DNA from 3 places in the Streptomyces sp. GL_140 genome. Region 1 is predicted to be linked to each of the others. Evidence: riboswitches for the same ligand, from Rfam matches in the RefSeq annotation. Region 1 holds a riboswitch; each other region holds the start of a gene.
The links. Region 1 has a riboswitch for cobalamin ahead of AC3IYJ_RS26080 (ribonucleoside-diphosphate reductase subunit alpha). Riboswitches for the same ligand answer to the same signal wherever they lie in the genome.
Positions count from the first base shown of each region.

Region 1 (6,222 bases):
GAGTTCACGCGGCGCATGAACTCGTCCGGCACCCAGTGCGCCAGGTTCAGGTTGTGGGTGCGGCGCTGGTCCTCGCCGGTGTTGTCGCGGAGCTCCAGGAACTCCTCGATGTCCGCGTGCCAGGTCTCCAGGTAGACGGCCGCGGCGCCCTTGCGGCGGCCGCCCTGGTTGACGGCGGCGACGGAGGCGTCCAGCGTCTTGAGGAACGGCACGATGCCGTTGGAGTGGCCGTTGGTGCCGCGGATCAGGGAGCCGCGGGCCCGGATGCGCGAGTAGGACAGGCCGATGCCGCCGGCGTGCTTGGAGAGGCGGGCGACCTGGTGGTAGCGGTCGTAGATCGAGTCGAGCTCGTCCAGCGGGGAGTCCAGCAGGTAGCAGGAGGACATCTGCGGGTGCCGGGTGCCGGAGTTGAAGAGCGTGGGGGAGGACGGCAGGTAGTCCAGGCGGCTCATCAGCCGGTAGAGGGAGGCGACTTCCTCGACGGCCTGAACGCTCTCGTTCTCGGCGAGTCCGCAGGCCACGCGCAGCATGAAGTACTGCGGGGTCTCGATGACCTGGCGGGTGATCGGGTGGCGCAGCAGGTAGCGGCTGTGCAGCGTGCGCAGGCCGAAGAAGCCGAAGCGGTCGTCGGCGCCCTCGGCGAGCGAGTGCTCGACCAGCGCGTCGAGCCGGTTCGCGTGGAGACGTACGAAGTCTGCGGTGCGGTCGGCGATCAGGCCTTCGCGGTGACCCACCTCGACGGAGCCGGAGAACGAGAGGGAGCCCTGGCCGGCGGCCTCGTCGCGGACGGCCAGCGTCAGCAGCCGGGCGGCGAGCCGGGAGTACGCCGGGTCCTCGGAGATCAGCCCGGCGGCCGCCTCGGTGGCGAGCGTACGCAGCTCCGCCTCGTCGGCGGCCGCGCTGCGGCCGCGCAGCGCGGCGGCGGCGACCCGGCCGGGGTCGGTGTCGGGCAGATCGGCGGTCAGCTCGGTGAGCGTGCGCAACAGCGCGGCCCCCGGACCCTCATAGGCGGACGGGTCGGACTCGGCGCGCGGTGCGGAAGGCGCGATGGTCACGGGGGGAGCTCTCCCTCGCTCGGCTCCGGGAACACCGTTGGTGCGGGGCGCGAGGGGGCGCACGCGGGGAAGTGCGGACCTGGCAGGGCACGCATACGCCACGTGACGTCCACCGGCCCAACCGCGAGGCCCGGACGAATCGGCACCCGGGTCGGACGATCCGGGCGCACTGTCGACAGGTCCTCGGACTTGTGGATGCACCGAACGGGTCCGGGCATTTCATACCGTTGCGGGACAGTTCCGGATTCTCACCGGATTCCCCTGCGACGACAGCGAGGACGAGCATACATGTGGGGGCCGCCCCTCGCGGTAGCCCCCACATGTTGTGTCGCCCGTCGGCGGTGGCGCGCTGTTACAGCTCGACGCGGTAGGTGAGCAGGGGCAGGCCCGGGACCGGGTACCAGTCCCGTTCCGGGGTCCGTACGAAGCCCAGCCGGTGGTAGATCCGGTGCGCTCCCAGCATCTTCTCGGTGGTCGACAGCGTCAGGTGGGTCACGCCCTCCAGCTCCCGGGCGCGGGCCATGCAGGCGCGCACCAGGGCCTCGCCGGCGCCCCGGCCGCGGGCTTCGGGCGAGACGGCCAGCATCCGGAACTCCGCCTCGTGGGGGCCGGCGATCTGGGCGAGCGGGCTGCCGGGAGGGGCGAAGGTCACATTGCCGAGCAGCGTGCCCTCGTACTCCGCGACGATCACTTCGGCGTCGGCCGCCCGGCCGGCGACGTCGCGCAGCCGGTCCAGGTAGGGGTCGTCCTCGGCGAAGTCCAGCAGCTCGTCGCCGAGGTACGCCTGTGCGGTGAGCTCGCCCAGCTCTTCGTATTCGGCGGCCGTTGCCGCCCTGATGACGATGTCCATGGCACCGAGTGTGCGACAGGGTGCGCGAAAGGGCCGCCCTGCCTCCCGCCGGTGGGGCGGGAGGAGGGGCGGCCCCGGTGTGCGCGGTCCGTGCTCAGCAGCAGCGGAACCCCTCGCGCGGGTCGGCCTCGCGGGCGTCCATGCGGGCCCGCTCGAAGGCCCGGCGGGTCATCACCTGCGCGTCCGGGTCGTGGGTGCGGGCGTGGGCGACGTAGTGGTCGTACGCCGCCTCGCCGGAGAACTCCCGTACGTAGAAGCGGGCCCGGTCCAGGACCTGGCGCAGGCCCGTCACGCGGATTCCTTTACGCGGCCCCCGCCCGAGTCGAGTCCGGCGGCGGCGAGCTCCGCGCGCTCCTCGGCGGTGGGGATCAGCCCGGCCGGGGCGATGATCCGGGACTCGGTCCACGGGGTCTCGGCCAGGGTGACGGACTCCGGCTTGCGGACGGCGTTGAAGCAGGTCCGGGCCGCGTCGAGCAGGACGATGACGATCAGCAGTGCGAAGAGGACCGAGAGGACCCCGTCGACCGTGGCGTTGGTGACCACGGTGTGCATCTCGTCCAGGTTCTTCGCGGGCTTGAGGATCTTGCCGGCGTCGATGCCGTCCTGGTAGAGGTCCCGCTGCGCGAAGAAGCCGATCTTCGGGTTGTCCGAGAAGATCTTCTGGTAGCTGGCGGTGAGGGTGACGGCCACGTCCCACGCCAGCGGGACACCCGTCACCCAGGCCCACTTGAGGCGGCCCGACTTGACCAGCAGCGTGGTGCAGACGGCCAGGGCGACCGCCGCGAGCAGCTGGTTCGCGATCCCGAACAGCGGGAAGAGCTGGTTGATGCCGCCCAGCGGGTCCTTGACGCCGACCCACAGGAAGTAGCCCCAGCCGCCGACGACGATCGCGCTGGCGAACCAGACGCCCGGCTTCCAGCTGATGTCCTTGAAGGACTTGTGCACGTTGCCGAGGGTGTCCTGGAGCATGAACCGGCCCACGCGGGTGCCCGCGTCGACCGTGGTCAGGATGAACAGGGCCTCGAACATGATCGCGAAGTGGTACCAGAAGGCCTTCATCGAGGAGCCGCCGACCACGGACGAGAAGATCTCCGACATTCCGAGTGCGAAGGTCGGTGCGCCGCCCGTGCGGGACAGCAGGCTGGTCTCCTCCACGTCCTTCGCGGCCTGCGCGAGGGCTTCGGGGGAGATGGCGAAGCCGAAGTGGGCGACCGCCTCGGAGGCGGTCTGGACGGTGGCGCCGACGACTCCGGCGGGGGAGTTGACCGCGAAGTACAGGCCCGGGTCGATGATGCAGGCCGCGATGATCGCCATGACGGCGACGAAGGACTCGGTCAGCATCGCGCCGTAGCCGATGACCCGGACCTGGGTCTCCTTCTGGATCATCTTCGGGGTGGTGCCGGAGGAGACCAGCGAGTGGAACCCGGACAGCGCTCCGCAGGCGATGGTGATGAAGACGAAGGGGAACATCGAGCCGGCGAAGACCGGGCCGTCGCCGCGCGAGGCGAAGTCGGTGACCGCGGGCATCCTCAGGACCGGCATGGAGACGACCACGCCCACGGCCAGCAGGCCGATGGTGCCGACCTTCATGAAGGTGGAGAGGTAGTCGCGCGGGGCGAGCAGCATCCAGACCGGCAGCACGGACGCCACGAACCCGTACGCGATCATCCAGATGACCAGCGTCTCCTTCTCCAGGGTGAAGGTGTCCGCCAGCGAGGACTCCGCGACCCAGCCGCCCGCGACGATGGCCAGGAGCAGCAGCGCGACGCCGACGAGGGAGACCTCGGTGACCCGGCCCGGGCGCAGGACGCGCAGGTAGAAGCCCATGAAGAGGGCGATCGGGATGGTCATGCCGATGGAGAAGACGCCCCACGGGGAGTGCGCCAGCGCGTTGACGATGACCAGTGCCAGCACGGCCAGCAGGATGATCATGATGGCGAAGACGGCGACGAGCGCGGCCGCACCGCCGACCGGGCCGATCTCGTCCCGGGCCATCTGGCCGAGCGAACGGCCGTTGCGCCGGGTGGAGAAGAAGAGCGTGACCATGTCCTGGACCGCGCCCGCGAAGATCACGCCCGCGACGATCCAGATGGTGCCGGGCAGGTAGCCCATCTGCGAGGCGAGTACGGGACCCACCAGCGGGCCGGCGCCGGCGACGGCGGCGAAGTGATGGCCGAAAAGCACCCGTCGGTCGGTCGGGTGGAAGTCGACACCGTTGTCGAGGCGTTCGGCGGGAGTGGCCCGGGTCCGGTCCACCTTCAGGACGCGGTCCGCGATGAAGCGCGCGTAGAAGCGGTAGCCGATCGCGTACGAACCCAGCGCGGCGGCGAGCAGCCACGCGGCCGAGATCTCCTCGCCGCGGGAGAGCGCCAGCACGCCCCAGCCGATGGCGCCGACGAGCCCGACGAGCACCCACAGGACCACGGAGCGGGGAGACATGCGCCCCAGCGCCCCCGTGGCACCCTCGGGGCCCTGTGACGGCGAAGGCGAGCCCGGCGTGGTGCCCGGACCCGCCGTGTTCCGTTCTGTTTCCGTTGCTTCCGGTTCAGGCATGATCCCTGGTCCCCTCGTTGATCATCTGCGTAAGCGCAGGGAATCTACGGGGGGCCGCCCGGTGGGCGTAACCCCCCGTCCGCATAGCGGAACGAGAGTCAACTACGAATCAGACCGCGGGGCGCTGGAGTCGGGCGACGAACTTGTAACGATCGCCGCGGTAGACCGAACGCACCCACTCGACGGGCTCCCCGTCGGCGTCCAGCGAATGGCGGGAAAGCATCAGCATCGGCAGTCCGACGTCCGTGCCGAGCAGTCCGGCCTCCCTCGGGGTGGCCAGCGAGGTCTCGATGGTCTCCTCGGCCTCCGCCAGGCGCACGTCGTACACCTCGGCGAGGGCGGTGTAGAGGGAGGTGTACTTGACGAGCGAGCGGCGCAGCGCGGGGAAGCGCTTGGCCGAGAGATGGGTGGTCTCGATGGCCATCGGCTCGCCGCTGGCCAGTCGAAGGCGCTCGATGCGCAGGACCCGGCCCCCGGTGGCGATCTTGAGCAGGCCGGCGAGGGTGTCGTCGGCCGTCACGTAGCCGATGTCCAGGAGCTGGGAGGTGGGTTCCAGGCCCTGGGCCCTCATGTCCTCGGTGTAGGACGAGAGTTGGAGGGGCTGGGAGACCTTCGGCTTGGCGACGAAGGTGCCCTTGCCCTGGATCCTTTCCAGTCGCCCTTCGACGACGAGCTCCTGGAGCGCCTGTCGGACCGTGGTCCGCGAGGTGTCGAATTCGGCCGCGAGCGTGCGCTCCGGCGGTACCGGTGTGCCCGGCGGCAGCGTCTCGGTCATGTCGAGCAAGTGCCGCTTGAGTCGGTAGTACTTGGGCACGCGAGCCGTACGAGTGGCCGCCCCGCCATCCGGCTCCGTGGTCGCCCCTTCGGTGGCCATCGCCGCCCGCCTTCCCGACTCCAGTTTCGTTGCCGTCACCGGCTCCTCCGATATGTGCGGTCACATCGTGACACGGGCGGGAGGGCAGGCCTCCTCCCTCCCCCAGGTGTCGGTCCGATAACGGACCGAGCACCCGCTCATTAGACCCTTGACACCCCTAAAGGTCTAGGCCAAGCTCCCGTTACTGGTCTACACCAATATGGATCAGATCCCGGCCCCACGGGCAGTACTTGGTGCTTTTGAGTCACCGCGGCGGGCAAGGGAAGTTGCAGGCAGCATCCCTGAGGAGGGTGGCGTGAAGCGCAAGCTCATTGCGGCAGTCGGAGTCGCGGGCATGGTTATCGGCCTCGCGGCGTGTGGTGGGTCTGACAGCAAGGGGACCGGTACCGCTGACAAGGCCTCCGGCGCCAAGGAGATCACCGTCTGGCTGACGGTCGACGCGCAGAAGAACTGGCCCGATCTGGTCAAGGCGGCCGACGACGCGGTCATCGCGAAGCACCCGGGCCTCACGGTCAAGCACGAGTACTACGGCTGGCCGGACAAGAACGCCAAGCTGGACGCCGTGCTCGCCACGGACAAGGCCCCGGACGTTGTCGAGATGGGCAACTCCGAGATGATCGGCTACATGTCGACCGGCGCCTTCGCCGACATCGACGCCTCGAAGTTCGAGAACTCCGCCGCGTGGCTCGACGCGCTCAAGGAGTCCGTGACCTACGACGGCAAGACCTACGGTGTCCCCTACTACGCCGGTGGCCGCGTGGGCACCTGGCGCAAGGACATCGCGGCCGCGGCCGGCGTCACCGCCGCACCGAAGACGTGGGCCGACTACACCGGCGCCCTGGACAAGATCCAGGCCGCGAAGGGCGACAAGTTCAGCGCCCTCTACCAGC
Region 1 is NZ_CM174404.1:5,596,350-5,602,571, forward strand. Features, by position in the region: gene AC3IYJ_RS26080 (ribonucleoside-diphosphate reductase subunit alpha) at 1-1,055, opposite strand, end outside; cobalamin riboswitch at 1,213-1,341, opposite strand; gene AC3IYJ_RS26085 (GNAT family N-acetyltransferase) at 1,408-1,905, opposite strand; gene AC3IYJ_RS26090 (CstA-like transporter-associated (seleno)protein) at 2,000-2,197, opposite strand; gene AC3IYJ_RS26095 (carbon starvation CstA family protein) at 2,194-4,344, opposite strand; gene AC3IYJ_RS26100 (GntR family transcriptional regulator) at 4,568-5,332, opposite strand; gene AC3IYJ_RS26105 (extracellular solute-binding protein) at 5,628-6,222, shown strand, end outside.

Region 2 (6,222 bases), 4.7 Mb from region 1:
TCCGCCGTCGCCCGGACGTCGTGGACCCTGACGGCCCAGGCGCCCTGGTGGGCGGCGATCGCCGACAGGGCGGCCGTGGCGGCGTCCCGTCCGTGCGCGGGCGGTGGTGTGCCGTCCGTTCCGGCCAGGATCTGCCCGAGGAACCTCTTGCGGGAGCCCGCGACCAGGACGGGGCGGCCCAGCGCGCACACTTCGGCCAGTCCGGCGACCAGGCCGAGGTCGTGCTCCGCCCGTTTGGCGAAGCCCAGCCCGGGGTCGATCACGAGCCGCTCCGGCGCAATGCCGCCGGCCACGACGGCCTCGATGCGGGTACGGAGTTCCGCGACGACCTCGCGCACCACGTCCCCGTACACCGCGCGGCTGTTCATGTCGTGGCTGAACCCGCGCCAGTGCATCACGACGAAGGGGGCGCCGCTGTCCGCGACGGTCGGGATCATGGCCGGGTCGGCGAGCCCGCCGCTGACGTCGTTGACCAGGACCGCGCCCGCGTCGATCGCCCGGGCGGCGACGGAGGCGCGCATGGTGTCGACGGATACGAGGACACCCTCGGCCACCAGATCCCGTACGACCGGGATCACGCGGCGAACCTCCTCGTCCCCGTCGACACGGGAGGCCCCGGGGCGGGTCGACTCGCCCCCGACGCCGACCAGGTCGGCTCCCTCGGCCACGAGATCCAGGCCGTGCTTGACGGCGGTCGCGGCGTCGAACCATCGACCGCCGTCGGAGAAGGAGTCGGGGGTCACGTTCACCACGCCCATGACCGCCCACCGGTCCCAGCCCGGCAGCCCCGCGACGGGGGACTGTTCCGCGTTCGGCGCGTGGGTGGACATGCAGTTCGTCTCCGTATGTGGTCGCTGTCAGGTCGTGGCCGGTCCGGCCCGGACGCCTCGGCGTCCGGCCCGGACCTCGACCGCGTCAGCCGTTGTCGGCGGCCAGCTCCGCCCGGACCTCGCGGGCGGCGGCGACGAGGTTCTCCAGCGAGGCGCGGGTCTCGGTCCAGCCGCGGGTCTTGAGACCGCAGTCCGGATTCACCCAGAGCCGCTCGGCCGGGATGGCTTCCAGCCCCTTGCGCAGGAGCGCGGCAGCCTCGTCGGCACTGGGCACACGAGGGGAGTGGATGTCCCAGACGCCGGGGCCGGCCTCCCGGGGGTAGCCGTGCTCGGCCAGTTCGTCGGCCACCTGCATGTGGGAGCGGGCGGCCTCCAGGCTGATGACGTCGGCGTCGAGGTCGTCGATGGCCTGGACGATGTCGCCGAACTCGGCGTAGCACATGTGGGTGTGGATCTGGGTGTCCGGCCGGACACCGCTGGTGGTGAGGCGGAAGGATTCGGTGGCCCACTCCAGGTATTCGGCGTGGTCGGCGGCGCGCAGCGGGAGCGTCTCGCGCAGCGCGGGCTCGTCCACCTGGATGACGGAAGTGCCCGCGTCCTCAAGGTCGTTGACCTCGTCGCGCAGGGCGAGGGCGACCTGTCGGGCGGTGTCGCCAAGCGGCTGGTCGTCGCGTACGAAGGACCAGGCGAGCATGGTGACCGGTCCTGTCAGCATCCCCTTCACGGGCTTGGCCGTCAGGGCCTGCGCGTACGAGGTCCAGCGGACGGTCATCGGCTCGGGGCGGGAGATGTCGCCGGCGAGAACCGGCGGGCGCACGTACCGGGTGCCGTACGACTGCACCCAGCCGTGCTGCGTGGCGACGTAACCGGTCAGCTGTTCCGCGAAGTACTGGACCATGTCGTTGCGTTCGGGCTCGCCGTGCACGAGGACGTCGATGCCGGTCTTCTCCTGGAAGGACACCACCTCCGCGATCTCGGCCTTGATGCGTGCCTCGTACCCGGCGGCGTCGATCCGCCCGGAGCGCAGGTCGGCGCGGGCCACGCGGAGCTCGTCGGTCTGCGGGAACGAGCCGATGGTGGTGGTCGGCAGGAGCGGCAGCCCCAGGTGGGTGCGCTGGGCGGCGGAGCGCTCGGCGTACGACTGGGACCGCCGGCCGTCCGCGTCGGTGACGGCCGCGGTACGGGCACGGACGGCGGGGTCGTGGGTGAGGGCGGAGCCGGCGCGGGAGGCGAGGTCGGCGCGGTTGGCCGCCAGCTCGGCGGCGATCACGTCGGTGCCCTGGGCCAGGCCCCGGGCGAGGGTGACGATCTCCGTGGTCTTCTGGCGGGCGAAGGCCAGCCAGCGCCGCACCTGCGGGTCGACCTCCCGCTCGGCGGCGGCGTCCAGCGGGACGTGCAGCAGCGAGCAGGAAGCGGCCACGTCCACCCGCTCGGCCAGCCCGAGCAGGGTTCCCAGGGTGGACAGGGACTTCTGGTAGTCGTTGATCCAGATGTTGCGGCCGTTGACCACGCCCGCGACCAGGCGCTTGCCCGGCAGCCCGCCGACCGCAGCGAGACCGTCCAGGTTCGCGGCGGCGGAGTCGGTGAAGTCGAGGGCGAGACCCTCCACCGGGGCGGCGGCGAGTACCTGCAGCGCGTCGCCGAGCCGGCCGAAGTAGGAGGCGACGAGCAGCTTCGGCCGGTCGGTGGCACCTCCCAGCTCGCGGTAGGCGCGGGCGGCGGCGTTCAGTTCGGCCGGGGTGCGGTCCTGGACCAGGGCCGGCTCGTCCAGCTGGACCCACTCGGCGCCCGCGGCGCGCAGGTCGGCGAGGACCTGGGCGTAGACGGGCAGCAGCCGGTCGAGCAGGGTCAGCGGCTCGAAGTCGGGGGCCACGCCCGGCGCGGGCTTGGCGAGCAGCAGGTAGGTGAGGGGGCCGACGAGGACGGGACGGGCGGTGTGTCCGAGGGCGAGGGCTTCCCCCAGCTCCGTGACCTGCTTGGTGGAGTCGGCGGCGAAGACGGTGTCGGGGCCGAGTTCCGGGACGAGGTAGTGGTAGTTGGTGTCGAACCACTTGGTCATCTCCAGCGGGGCCACGTCCTGTGTGCCGCGGGCCATCGCGAAGTACCCGTCGAGCACGTCGGCCTCGACGGCCGCGCGGTGGCGGGCGGGGACGGCACCGACCATGACACTGGTGTCCAGGACGTGGTCGTAGTACGAGGAATCACCGGTCGGCACTTCGTGGACGCCTGCGTCGGCCAGCTGCTGCCAGTTCGAACGGCGCAGGTCGGCCGCGGTCCGGCGGAGGGCTTCGGCGGTGACGCGGCCCTTCCAGTAGCCCTCGACCGCCTTCTTCAGTTCGCGGTTCTGACCCTGGCGGGGGTAGCCGTACACGGTGGCTCGTGCTGCCGCGGCTGCGGGCTTGGCTGTCACGGAACTCTCCTTCGCGAGATGTGTCCAGGAACGCCCCGATGACGGGACGTGGACGCGAAGGGAGGACAGAACGCGCGGACCACGTGGCGGGAGAACGCCGCACGTGCCGCTCGCTGTGTACGCCGACCCGCCCACGAGGTCACCGGGATCTCCGCATGCGGAATCGTCCGCGTGCGGGCAGTGGCAGGTCTTCGGACTCGCGGGCACGCCTGCCGGTCTCCCGGCGGGCACCTACTGGCCGTCGCTTCCCAGGACCGTTGTCCGGTCCCAGTGCGTATGACAGCGGTCGTTCCCACTCACCGCTGCGGGGCAGTCCCGGATTCCCACCGGGTTCCCTCTTACGACGCATCCCGCCTGGCGGACGGGGGCGAACCAGCTGCGAGATCCACACTAGGCGGCCGAACTAAAGAATGAGGAGAGAAGTCCAGATACCGGATGCCGAATCGTGATGCCCGCGCGGGGGGAGAGCCGAGGGCGGGTGGTGCACCCGGGTCACTGCTCGCCGCGCCCCACGGCCTAGGCTTCCAGTGGCCCGGGCGACCAGCTCCCGCGCACGACAGGAGACGTACCGCACGATGAATCGCGACGACCCGGCACTCGACGACCCGGTCGGCCAGTCACTCGGCGGCCACCACGCACGGTTCGCCCGCCGGATCGGCCGGGCCGCCACCTACCTTCCGGGCGTCGCGACCTTCTCCTCGGTCTCCGCCGACGCGGGCGCGGCGGAATGGGCCGACCTGGCGCGGCTGCTCGGTCCGGGCGAATTCGCCGACATGTTCAGCTGCCCGGCCGATCCGCCGCCCGGCTGGGAGCCGGTCTTCGACCTCGAGGGCCGCCAGATGATCCGTTCCACGAGCGCACCGACCAGCCGGCCCGTCCGCCCCGGTGCCGGGCCGGACACCGGTGTGGTCGAGCTGGGCGCGGACAACGTGCCCGAAATGCTCGATTTCATCGAGCGGACCCGGCCGGGGCCCTTCTGGCCGCGCACCCACGAGCTCGGCACCTACCTCGGCATCCGCGACAACGGCACGTTGGTGGCGATGGCGGGCGAGCGGCTCCGGCCTCCGGGCTGGACCGAGATCAGCGCTGTCTGCACTGCTCCCGAGGCGCGCGGGCGAGGGTACGCCGCCCGTCTGGTCGGTGCGCTCGTGGAACGGATCGTGGCGCGCGGCGAACGGCCCTTCCTGCACGTGGCGGAGGCGAACGGAACTGCGATCGCCCTCTACGAACGGCTCGGCTTCGAGACCCGCAAGCACGTGACCTTCCGGGGCTTCCGCACTCCGTGACGCTCCCGGCCGCGCGGGCCGCGTGACGCCGCGACGGCGAAAGCCGACCCGCCCGGGGGACGGCCGGGGCGGGTCGGCGATCAAATGGAGGCAGCGGCCAGGCTGCCTCCGGCTTCAGGGACGGCTCGTCAGGTAGCCGCCCATGGAGGTGAAGTACTCGGTCGCGGGCAGCTCCCGGCCGTCCTCGGTCCGTACGCGGGTGATGGCCAGGCCGTGGTTGCGGCCCGTGCGGGCGTCGGCCCCGGCGACGACGACCACGCCGTCGCCCTCCCGGTAGAAGATGCGGCCGGGGGTCCCGCCGTACAGGCCCTCGGACACGACGGCGGAGAGCACTTCGAGGCGCTTGCCCTTGTGGAAGGCGAAGGCGGACGGGTACGGGGCCGACTGGGCGCGGACCAGGCGCTCCAGGACCTCGGCGGGCCAGGACCAGTCGATCCGGATGTCCTCCTCGGCCCTCTTGTGGAAGAAGGTGGCCTGGCTCCGGTCCTGCTTCGTGAACTCGGTCCGCCCGGAAGCGATCAGGTCGAGGGCGCCGATCGTGACCGGGGCGATGAGGTCGACCGTCTTGTGGAAGAGGTCCGTGGTCGTGTCCGTCGGGCCGACGGGGATCGAGTGCTGCATGACGATGTCGCCGGCGTCGAGGACCTCGTCCATCATGTGCGCGGTGACGCCCACTTCGGACTCGCCGTTGATGAGGGCCCAGATCAGCGGGGAGAAGCCGGCGTACTTGGGCAGCAGCGAGTCGTGCACGTTGAGGGTGCCGTACTGCGGCAGGGTGTAGATGCGCGGCGGGATCCAGGTGCGCCAGTTGTTGGCGACGAGGATGTCCGGGTCGGCCGCCTTGAGCTGCTGGAACAGCTCCTCGTCGTCCGGGCGGTTGCGGATGACGACCGGGACGCCGTGCTCCTCGGCGAGGTCGGCGACCGAGTCGCTCCAGATCTTCTCGTAAGCGTGCTCGCTCTTGGGGTGCGTCACGACCATCACGACCTCGTGCTCGGAATCCAGGAGCGCCTTGAGGGTGCGATGACCCCAGGTCTGATAACCGAACATGACGACCCGCATCGGGGTTCCTCCTCAGATGAGCGAATGAGCAGACGTAAGTAAAGCAAGCCTTACCTAACGATGCAACAGCCCCGATTCCGGGCTCGATTGACCCGAGTGTGAACGCGTTGCCCGATTTGTCTGGTCGACAGCGCCCCTGGATCAGGTTAGCTTTACCTAAGTTCCACTCGGCTGCCGGTCACCGGTGTGCCTGGACTCCCCCTTTCCCCCACCCCTGACAAGACGCCTGGCAGGCGGCTGTCCCGCACCAAATGGGAGTGACATGTCACAGGCTCTTCCTGGCGACGCACCACTGATCCACGATCTGATCGGTATCGGCTTCGGGCCGTCGAACGTGGCAATGGCGCTCGCGCTCAGCGAGCACAACGCTCGTGTCGGAAGGCAGGAGGCGGTCACCGCTCACTTCTTCGAGCAGCAGCCCCGCTTCGGGTGGCACCGCGGCATGCTCATCGATGACGCGACGATGCAAGTGTCCTTCATGAAGGACCTGGTGACGCTCCGGAACCCGACCAGCGAATACAGCTTCCTCTGCTACCTGCAGAGCAAGGGCCGCTTGATCGACTTCGTCAACCACAAGAACCTGTTCCCGCTCCGGGTGGAGTTCCACGACTACCTCGAGTGGGCCGCGGCCAAG
Region 2 is NZ_CM174404.1:867,151-873,372, reverse strand. Features, by position in the region: gene folP (dihydropteroate synthase) at 1-830, opposite strand, end outside; gene metE (5-methyltetrahydropteroyltriglutamate--homocysteine S-methyltransferase) at 916-3,240, opposite strand; cobalamin riboswitch at 3,406-3,633, opposite strand; gene AC3IYJ_RS04100 (GNAT family N-acetyltransferase) at 3,816-4,526, shown strand; gene AC3IYJ_RS04095 (methionyl-tRNA formyltransferase) at 4,641-5,588, opposite strand; gene AC3IYJ_RS04090 (lysine N(6)-hydroxylase/L-ornithine N(5)-oxygenase family protein) at 5,851-6,222, shown strand, end outside.
Region 2: another riboswitch for cobalamin. It lies ahead of metE (5-methyltetrahydropteroyltriglutamate--homocysteine S-methyltransferase); the one in region 1 lies ahead of AC3IYJ_RS26080 (ribonucleoside-diphosphate reductase subunit alpha).

Region 3 (6,222 bases), 260 kb from region 1:
GTTGACGACCTCGGGCGGGATCGTCAGCGCGTACTGGCGCGGTACGCCGGCGTTCGCCGTGTCCCGGAGGCTGAAGCGCTCGTCCTCCAGCACCTGCCTGGCCAGCGCGTAGCTGCTCACCAGCCAGGCCGGATCCCCGGTGAGGGTACGGACCTTCGCGACCGGAGCCTTCTCGCGCAGCCAGGCGCACTCCTCGGGCAGCACGTCACCGCGCCGCGAGAGCGGGAAGTCGAGGAGGGGCTCGCTGGTCTGCCCGGCGCCCTCAAGCTGCTCGACGGTCATCGACGGTCCCTTCGGCTGGTGAGGTGTCCGGGGTCGTGCGGTTCGGGTCGGTCGGATCTGGTTCAGGTATTTCAGGTGTTTGAGTTGTTTGAGGTGTTTGGGAGGTTTCGAGGGTTTCAGGCCTTACGACGGCATAAGCCTGATTCCTGGTCGCGCGCAGTCCCCCGCCGCGCGCGAAGAGGACATCCGTCAGCGGCATCTTGACGTGGTAGGCCGCCACCGACGACGGCACGTCGAGAATGCTGGGGGTGTCGATGAAGAAGGGCAGTTCGGCCGCCATGTAATCGAAGCAGACCTGCAACTGCGAGTCCGTGATCGATTCACCCTCCGGCAACTTCGAACCGACAAAATGCAAGGCCATTTCCTCGCAGCTCTTGCGGAACTCGTCGTCGGTCTCCAGGAAATGCAGAACTCGCCGGTGGAGGAGCTGGTAGACGGGATTCGGCAGGAACTCGGAAAGCGCCCGGACCCGGATCTCGGTACGGGGGTTCCCCGATTCCTCGACGCCCCTGAGGATCCTGCGCCGGACCGCCTTGATTTCCTTCGCCGCCCGCTTCCCGGCGTGCTCCTCGGTGTACCCGAAGGCGGCGAACATGCGGTCCACGTGGAGGTCGGCGTAGACGAAGTCCACCTGGGCGAAGCGGGTCGTGGCCCATCGGGCAAGGCTGGTGATGCGCTCGGAACTGAAGTAGCTGTTTCCAGGACTCACTCCGATGAGCACATGGTCGCCGTCTTCCCAGATATGGCGGCAGGTGCGGGTGAAGGGCAGAACTTCGAATGATGCGTCGACATGGATCGTCATCTGTGTGATCGCCCTTGTTGCCACTAGTCCCTGGGAGCCCTGCGCTCCTGGTGTGGCGGCAATGTCGGTACGTTATGCCGTGGTCCCGGAGCGTGACAAGTGGAAGTGGGAATTGTTGACCGTAATGATAAACTTCCGCCTTACGGAAGGGTAATTGAATTCATATCTGCCGTCCGACCGGGACCCGGGGCCCGAGGGGTGTCCGGGTGCGGCTACCCTGAGCCGGTCAACAAGCACCAAGAAGGGGTGGACCCAGTGGCGGACATCGAGAGCGCACGGGCGACGTTCGGCAAGTTCGACGCGGACGGCGACGGCTTCGTCACGGCCGACGAGTACAGCGCTGCCATGAAGGCGATGGGTGACGCGTACGTCACCGGCGCGGTCGCGGACGCCGTGATCGCCGCCAAGGACACCAACGGCGACGGCCTGCTGAGCTTCGACGAGTTCTGGGCCTCCCTGAACAAGTAAGCCCCGCGGGCAGCCCCCGCGCCGCCCCCGCCCGCCCCCCTGCCGGGGCGGGGCGGGAGGCGGATCAGGCCGTGCCCTTTTCTGTTTCCTTTTCCTTTTCCTTTGCCCCTGCCGCCGGCCCCGCCTCTTCCATGTCCTGGACCTCGGCGAGCGCTTCCTCCAGCCAGGCCAGCCAGAAGCTCTCCAGGGCGATCCCGCCGTGCAGGACGAGCCGGCGCAGCCGGTCCTCGACGGCGTCCCGGCCCGCGGGGAAGTCCTTCGCCTCGATGGCCTCGTACTCCGCCAACTGGCCCCGGTGCAGCTCCAGATGCCGCCGCAGCTCGACCCCGAGCCTCTGCGGCCCGACCACACCCGCCGCGCGGATCCGCAGCAGCAGGGGGTCGCGCATCGGCTTCGGGTCCTGGCTGTCCCCGACCCACCGCGCCAGCTCCGCGCTTCCGGCGGGCAGCACTTCGTACTCCTTCTTCTGCCCCCGTACGGGCACCTCGCTGGGCAGCGCCCGGATCAGCCCGGCGTCCTCCAGCCGGCCGAGCTCCCGGTAGATCTGCTGGTGCGTCGCGGACCAGAAGTACCCGATCGACTTGTCGAACCGCCTCGTCAGCTCCAGCCCGGACGAGGGCTTCTCGAGCAGGGCGGTGAGGATGGCGTGCGGGAGCGACATGCGGCCATCCTAGGTTCGGGGCAGGCGGCCACTTCGCTCCCGAACCCGTCCGGGGTGGCCCTCAAGGTCTTCACGAACCGCGAACCTACCTACCGCCAGGCTGCCAGCGCCTCCGGATTACGGGGCCCGGGGGCGTCCGCCGCCAGCAGGCCGTGCGCGCGCAGGACGGCCGTCACCGCCGGGGACCAGGCCGTGCGCAGGCCCGCCGCGGCGAGGAGTTCCGGGTCCGACAGGAGGGTTCCCGCCGGGCCCACGCGGATGCCGGACGGGGTCAGGACCGCCGCGTCGTCGGCCCAGCGGACCGCCAGGTCCACGTCGTGGGTGGCCATCACCACCGTGGTGCCGGAGGTCTGGAGTCCCGACAGGACGGCCAGGAGCCGCTCCTGGCCGTCCGGGTCGAGCCCGGCCGTCGGCTCGTCCAGGATCAGCACGCGCGGAGCCATCGCCACCGCACCCGCGATCGCCGCGCGCTTGCGCTGGCCGTAGGACAGGAGGTGGGTGGGGCGGTCGCGCAGCGCGGTGATGTCCAGCGCGGTGAGCGCCGAGTCCACCCGGGCGCGGACCTCGGCGGCCGGCAGGCCCAGGTTCATCGGGCCGAAGGACACGTCCTGTTCGACGGAGGCCGCGAAGAGCTGGTCGTCGGGGTCCTGCACCACCAGCTGGACGGAGGTCCGCAGCCGGGTCAGGCCGGCGCGGTCGTACGCGACCTGCGTGCCGTCGAGCCACAGCGTGCCCGAACCGGGCCGCAGGCCGCCGCTCAGCAGCCGCATCAGCGTGGTCTTGCCGCTGCCGTTGCGGCCCAGCAGGGCCAGCGCCCGGCCCGCCGGGATGGAGAAGTCGACGCCGGTCAGCACGGCCGGGCCGTCCTCGTAGGCGTAGCCCGCTCCGGCCAGCTCGATCAGGGGGGTCGGGGTCTCCAACGGGTTCACGGGTACAGCCCCTTCAGTACGAGGGTCAGGGTGATCAGCGCCGCCAGCAGCGCGGTCGTGGCCGCCAGGAACCGCCACGACAGGGCCGCCTCCGGTACGAGGACCCGCAGCGAGCCGTCGTAGCCGCGTCCGGCCAGCCCCGCCTGGAGCTTGGCCGCGCGGTCGAAGGCCCGTACGAAGGAGGTCGCGGCGAGCCCGGCCAGGGAACGCCATGCCGCCGCCCGGCCGGTGTGCCCCAGGCGGGCCGCCTGGGCCCGGTGGACCTGGGCCACGGAGTCCAGGAGCAGGAACGTGATCCGGTACATGACCAGGGCCACGTCCACCACGGCCGCCGGCACCCCGGCCCGGACCAGCCGGGGGAGCACGTCGGAGACCGGGGTGGTGAAGGCGAACAGCAGCAGCCCGAGCGAGGCCGCCGAGGTGCGCAGGAGCAGCTCGGCGGCGTGCCGCGGGCCGTCCGGGGCCATGGCGACCAGGCCCTGGGGGCCGCCCACGGCGAAGAGCAGCGGCAGCGCTCCGGTGAAGCAGAAGCCGAGCGGGATCCGGAAGGCCCGCCACAGCTGCCGCCCGGTCACGCCCGCCGGGCCGAGCAGCACGGCGAGCGTGGCGGCGGCCACCAGCGGGCCGCCCGGCCAGGGCGGCAGGCAGACGGCGGTGACCGTCAGCCCGATCCCGAGCAGGGCCTTCTCCAGGGGGTGCCGGCCGCGCCAGCGACTGCCGTGCGCGGCCACGTCGATCGGCAGCACCGCCTACGACTCCCGGGCGGCGGCGGCCGTACCGGCTCCGGCGGCGGCCTGGGCGAGGCCCTGGCGGCGGCCCTTGCGGACGCCGAAGTAGTACGCGAGCACGCCCGCGCCCAGCGCCGCCTGCAAGGCGAACAGCGCCGACTCCACTTCCCCGGAGGGGGGCTCGTACAGCGGGGAGAACCACGGTTCGTAGTCCGGCTTGAGCTCGGTGATAGCCGCCTCCGCCTGCGCGTCGGCGCCCGCGAACGGCTCCTCCTTGCCCTCGCCGAGGCCGAGCGCGATCGGGAGGACGGCGAGTGCGGCCACCAGGAGCAGCAGCAGGGTGTTGATCTTCGCGTTCCTGCTCATCCGGCCGCCGCCTCCTGCTTCCCGGTACGGCCGGAGGTCAGCTGGGCGACACCCAGCCGGACCAGGTCCGACTTGCTCGACGCCATCAGAAGCCGCATCACGAGGACGGTCAGCAGCCCCTCGCTCACGGCCAGCGGCACCTGGGTGACCGCGAAGATCCCGCCGAACTTCACGAGCGCGCCGAGGAAACCGGAAGCCGGGTCCGGGAAGGCCAGGGCGAGCTGCACGCTGGTGACGCAGTAGGTGACCAGGTCCGCGAAGAAGGCGCCGAAGAAGACGGTCACCATCAGCGGGAGGCCCGCGCCGCGCAGCAGCCGGTAGACGGCGTAGCCCGCCCACGGGCCGGCGATGGCCATCGAGAAGACGTTGGCGCCGAGGGTGGTGAGGCCGCCGTGGGCCAGTAGCAGGGCCTGGAAGAGCAGGGTGATGGTCCCGAGCACCGCCATGATCGGCGGCCGGAACAGGATCGCCCCGAGCCCGGTCCCGGTGGGGTGCGAGCAACTGCCCGTGACCGAGGGGATCTTCAGGGCGGACAGGACGAAGGTGAACGCCCCGGCCGCGCCGAGCAGCAGGGTGCTTTCCGGGTTGGCCTTCACCTCGCGGGTCAGCGAGCGGACGCCGTGGACGACGAAGGGAGCGGACGCGGCGCCCCAGGCGGCCGCGTGCAAAGGGGGTAGAAACCCCTCGGCTATATGCATGAGTGGGGAGACCTCTCCAGCACCTCGTGGATGGACAACGCGCCCCGGCCGGTCTCCTGGCTCACGGGTTGACGTCCGCTCTCCGCCTTCCCGGGCAGCACGGAACCTCCCGCGCAGCCCAGTGGCTTTCCCGCAGGAGTGGAGCCGGACTTCCCGATCACAGTGGCGAGGGCCGCACCGGTTTCTCACCGGTTTCCCGAACACCAAGGCCCATTGACCCTAGTCGGCGGCACGGGCGGCAACAAACCGGAACCCGTACGGGCGCGGTCCGGTGGCGACCGTGCCCGGCGGCGCGGAGGGTGGGGGAGTGGACTACTCCGACCTCACCGCCGTGTACGTGAACTGCACGCTCAAGCGGTCACCCGAGCCCAGCAACACCGAGGGTCTGATCGCCAGGAGCCGCGCCGCGATGGAGGCGGCCGGAGCGCGGACCTCGCTCATCCGGGCCGTCGACCACGACATCGCCACGGGCGTCTGGCCGGACATGACGGAGCACGGCTGGGAGGAGGACCAGTGGCCGGTGCTCTACAGCCAGATCATGGACGCCGACATCCTCGTGCTGTGCGGCCCGATCTGGCTCGGCGACAACAGCTCGGTGATGAAGCAGGTCATCGAGCGGCTCTACGCCTGCTCCTCGATCCTGAACGAACAGGGCCAGTACGCGTACTACGGGCGCGTCGGCGGTGCTCTGATCACCGGCAACGAGGACGGCGTCAAGCACTGCGCCATGAACATCCTCTACAGCCTCCAGCACCTCGGCTACGCGATCCCGCCGCAGGCCGACGCCGGATGGATCGGGGAGGCCGGGCCCGGTCCCTCGTACCTGGACCCCGGCTCCGGCGGCCCCGAGAACGACTTCACCAACCGGAACACGGCCTTCATGAGCTGGAACCTCATGCACCTGGCGGCCCTGCTCAAGCGGAACGGCGGGATCCCCGCCCACGGCAACCAGCGCTCGCAGTGGGACGCCGGCTGCCGCTTCGACTTCCCCAACCCGGAGCACCGCTGACCCCGAGCCGCCGCGCGACGCCCAGGACCACGAGGGCCGCGAGGCGCCCCTTGGCGGCCCGCAGGGGGCACGGCACCGGCCGGCGCCGGACCAGGAGCAGCAGGGTCCCCCACCCCCGGTGCCTCACCTGGGCAGCAGGGCGTCCAGTTCGGCGTCGAGGTCGTAGTGGCGGTGCTCCTCGCCGCGCGGGACCATCGTGGTCATCCGCCGGCACAGCTCGCGCACGTCCTTCGAGCGGGCGGACACCACGCAGCCCTGGGCGCCGTTGCTGAAGGCGAG
Region 3 is NZ_CM174404.1:5,852,451-5,858,672, forward strand. Features, by position in the region: gene AC3IYJ_RS27135 (cytochrome P450) at 1-282, opposite strand, end outside; gene AC3IYJ_RS27140 (tRNA-dependent cyclodipeptide synthase) at 263-1,084, opposite strand; gene AC3IYJ_RS27145 (EF-hand domain-containing protein) at 1,340-1,552, shown strand; gene AC3IYJ_RS27150 (PadR family transcriptional regulator) at 1,617-2,213, opposite strand; gene AC3IYJ_RS27155 (energy-coupling factor ABC transporter ATP-binding protein) at 2,303-3,133, opposite strand; gene cbiQ (cobalt ECF transporter T component CbiQ) at 3,139-3,888, opposite strand; gene AC3IYJ_RS27165 (energy-coupling factor ABC transporter substrate-binding protein) at 3,892-4,236, opposite strand; gene AC3IYJ_RS27170 (energy-coupling factor ABC transporter permease) at 4,233-4,934, opposite strand; cobalamin riboswitch at 4,964-5,157, opposite strand; gene AC3IYJ_RS27175 (flavodoxin family protein) at 5,206-5,943, shown strand; gene AC3IYJ_RS27180 (SsgA family sporulation/cell division regulator) at 6,067-6,222, opposite strand, start outside.
Region 3: another riboswitch for cobalamin. It lies ahead of AC3IYJ_RS27170 (energy-coupling factor ABC transporter permease); the one in region 1 lies ahead of AC3IYJ_RS26080 (ribonucleoside-diphosphate reductase subunit alpha).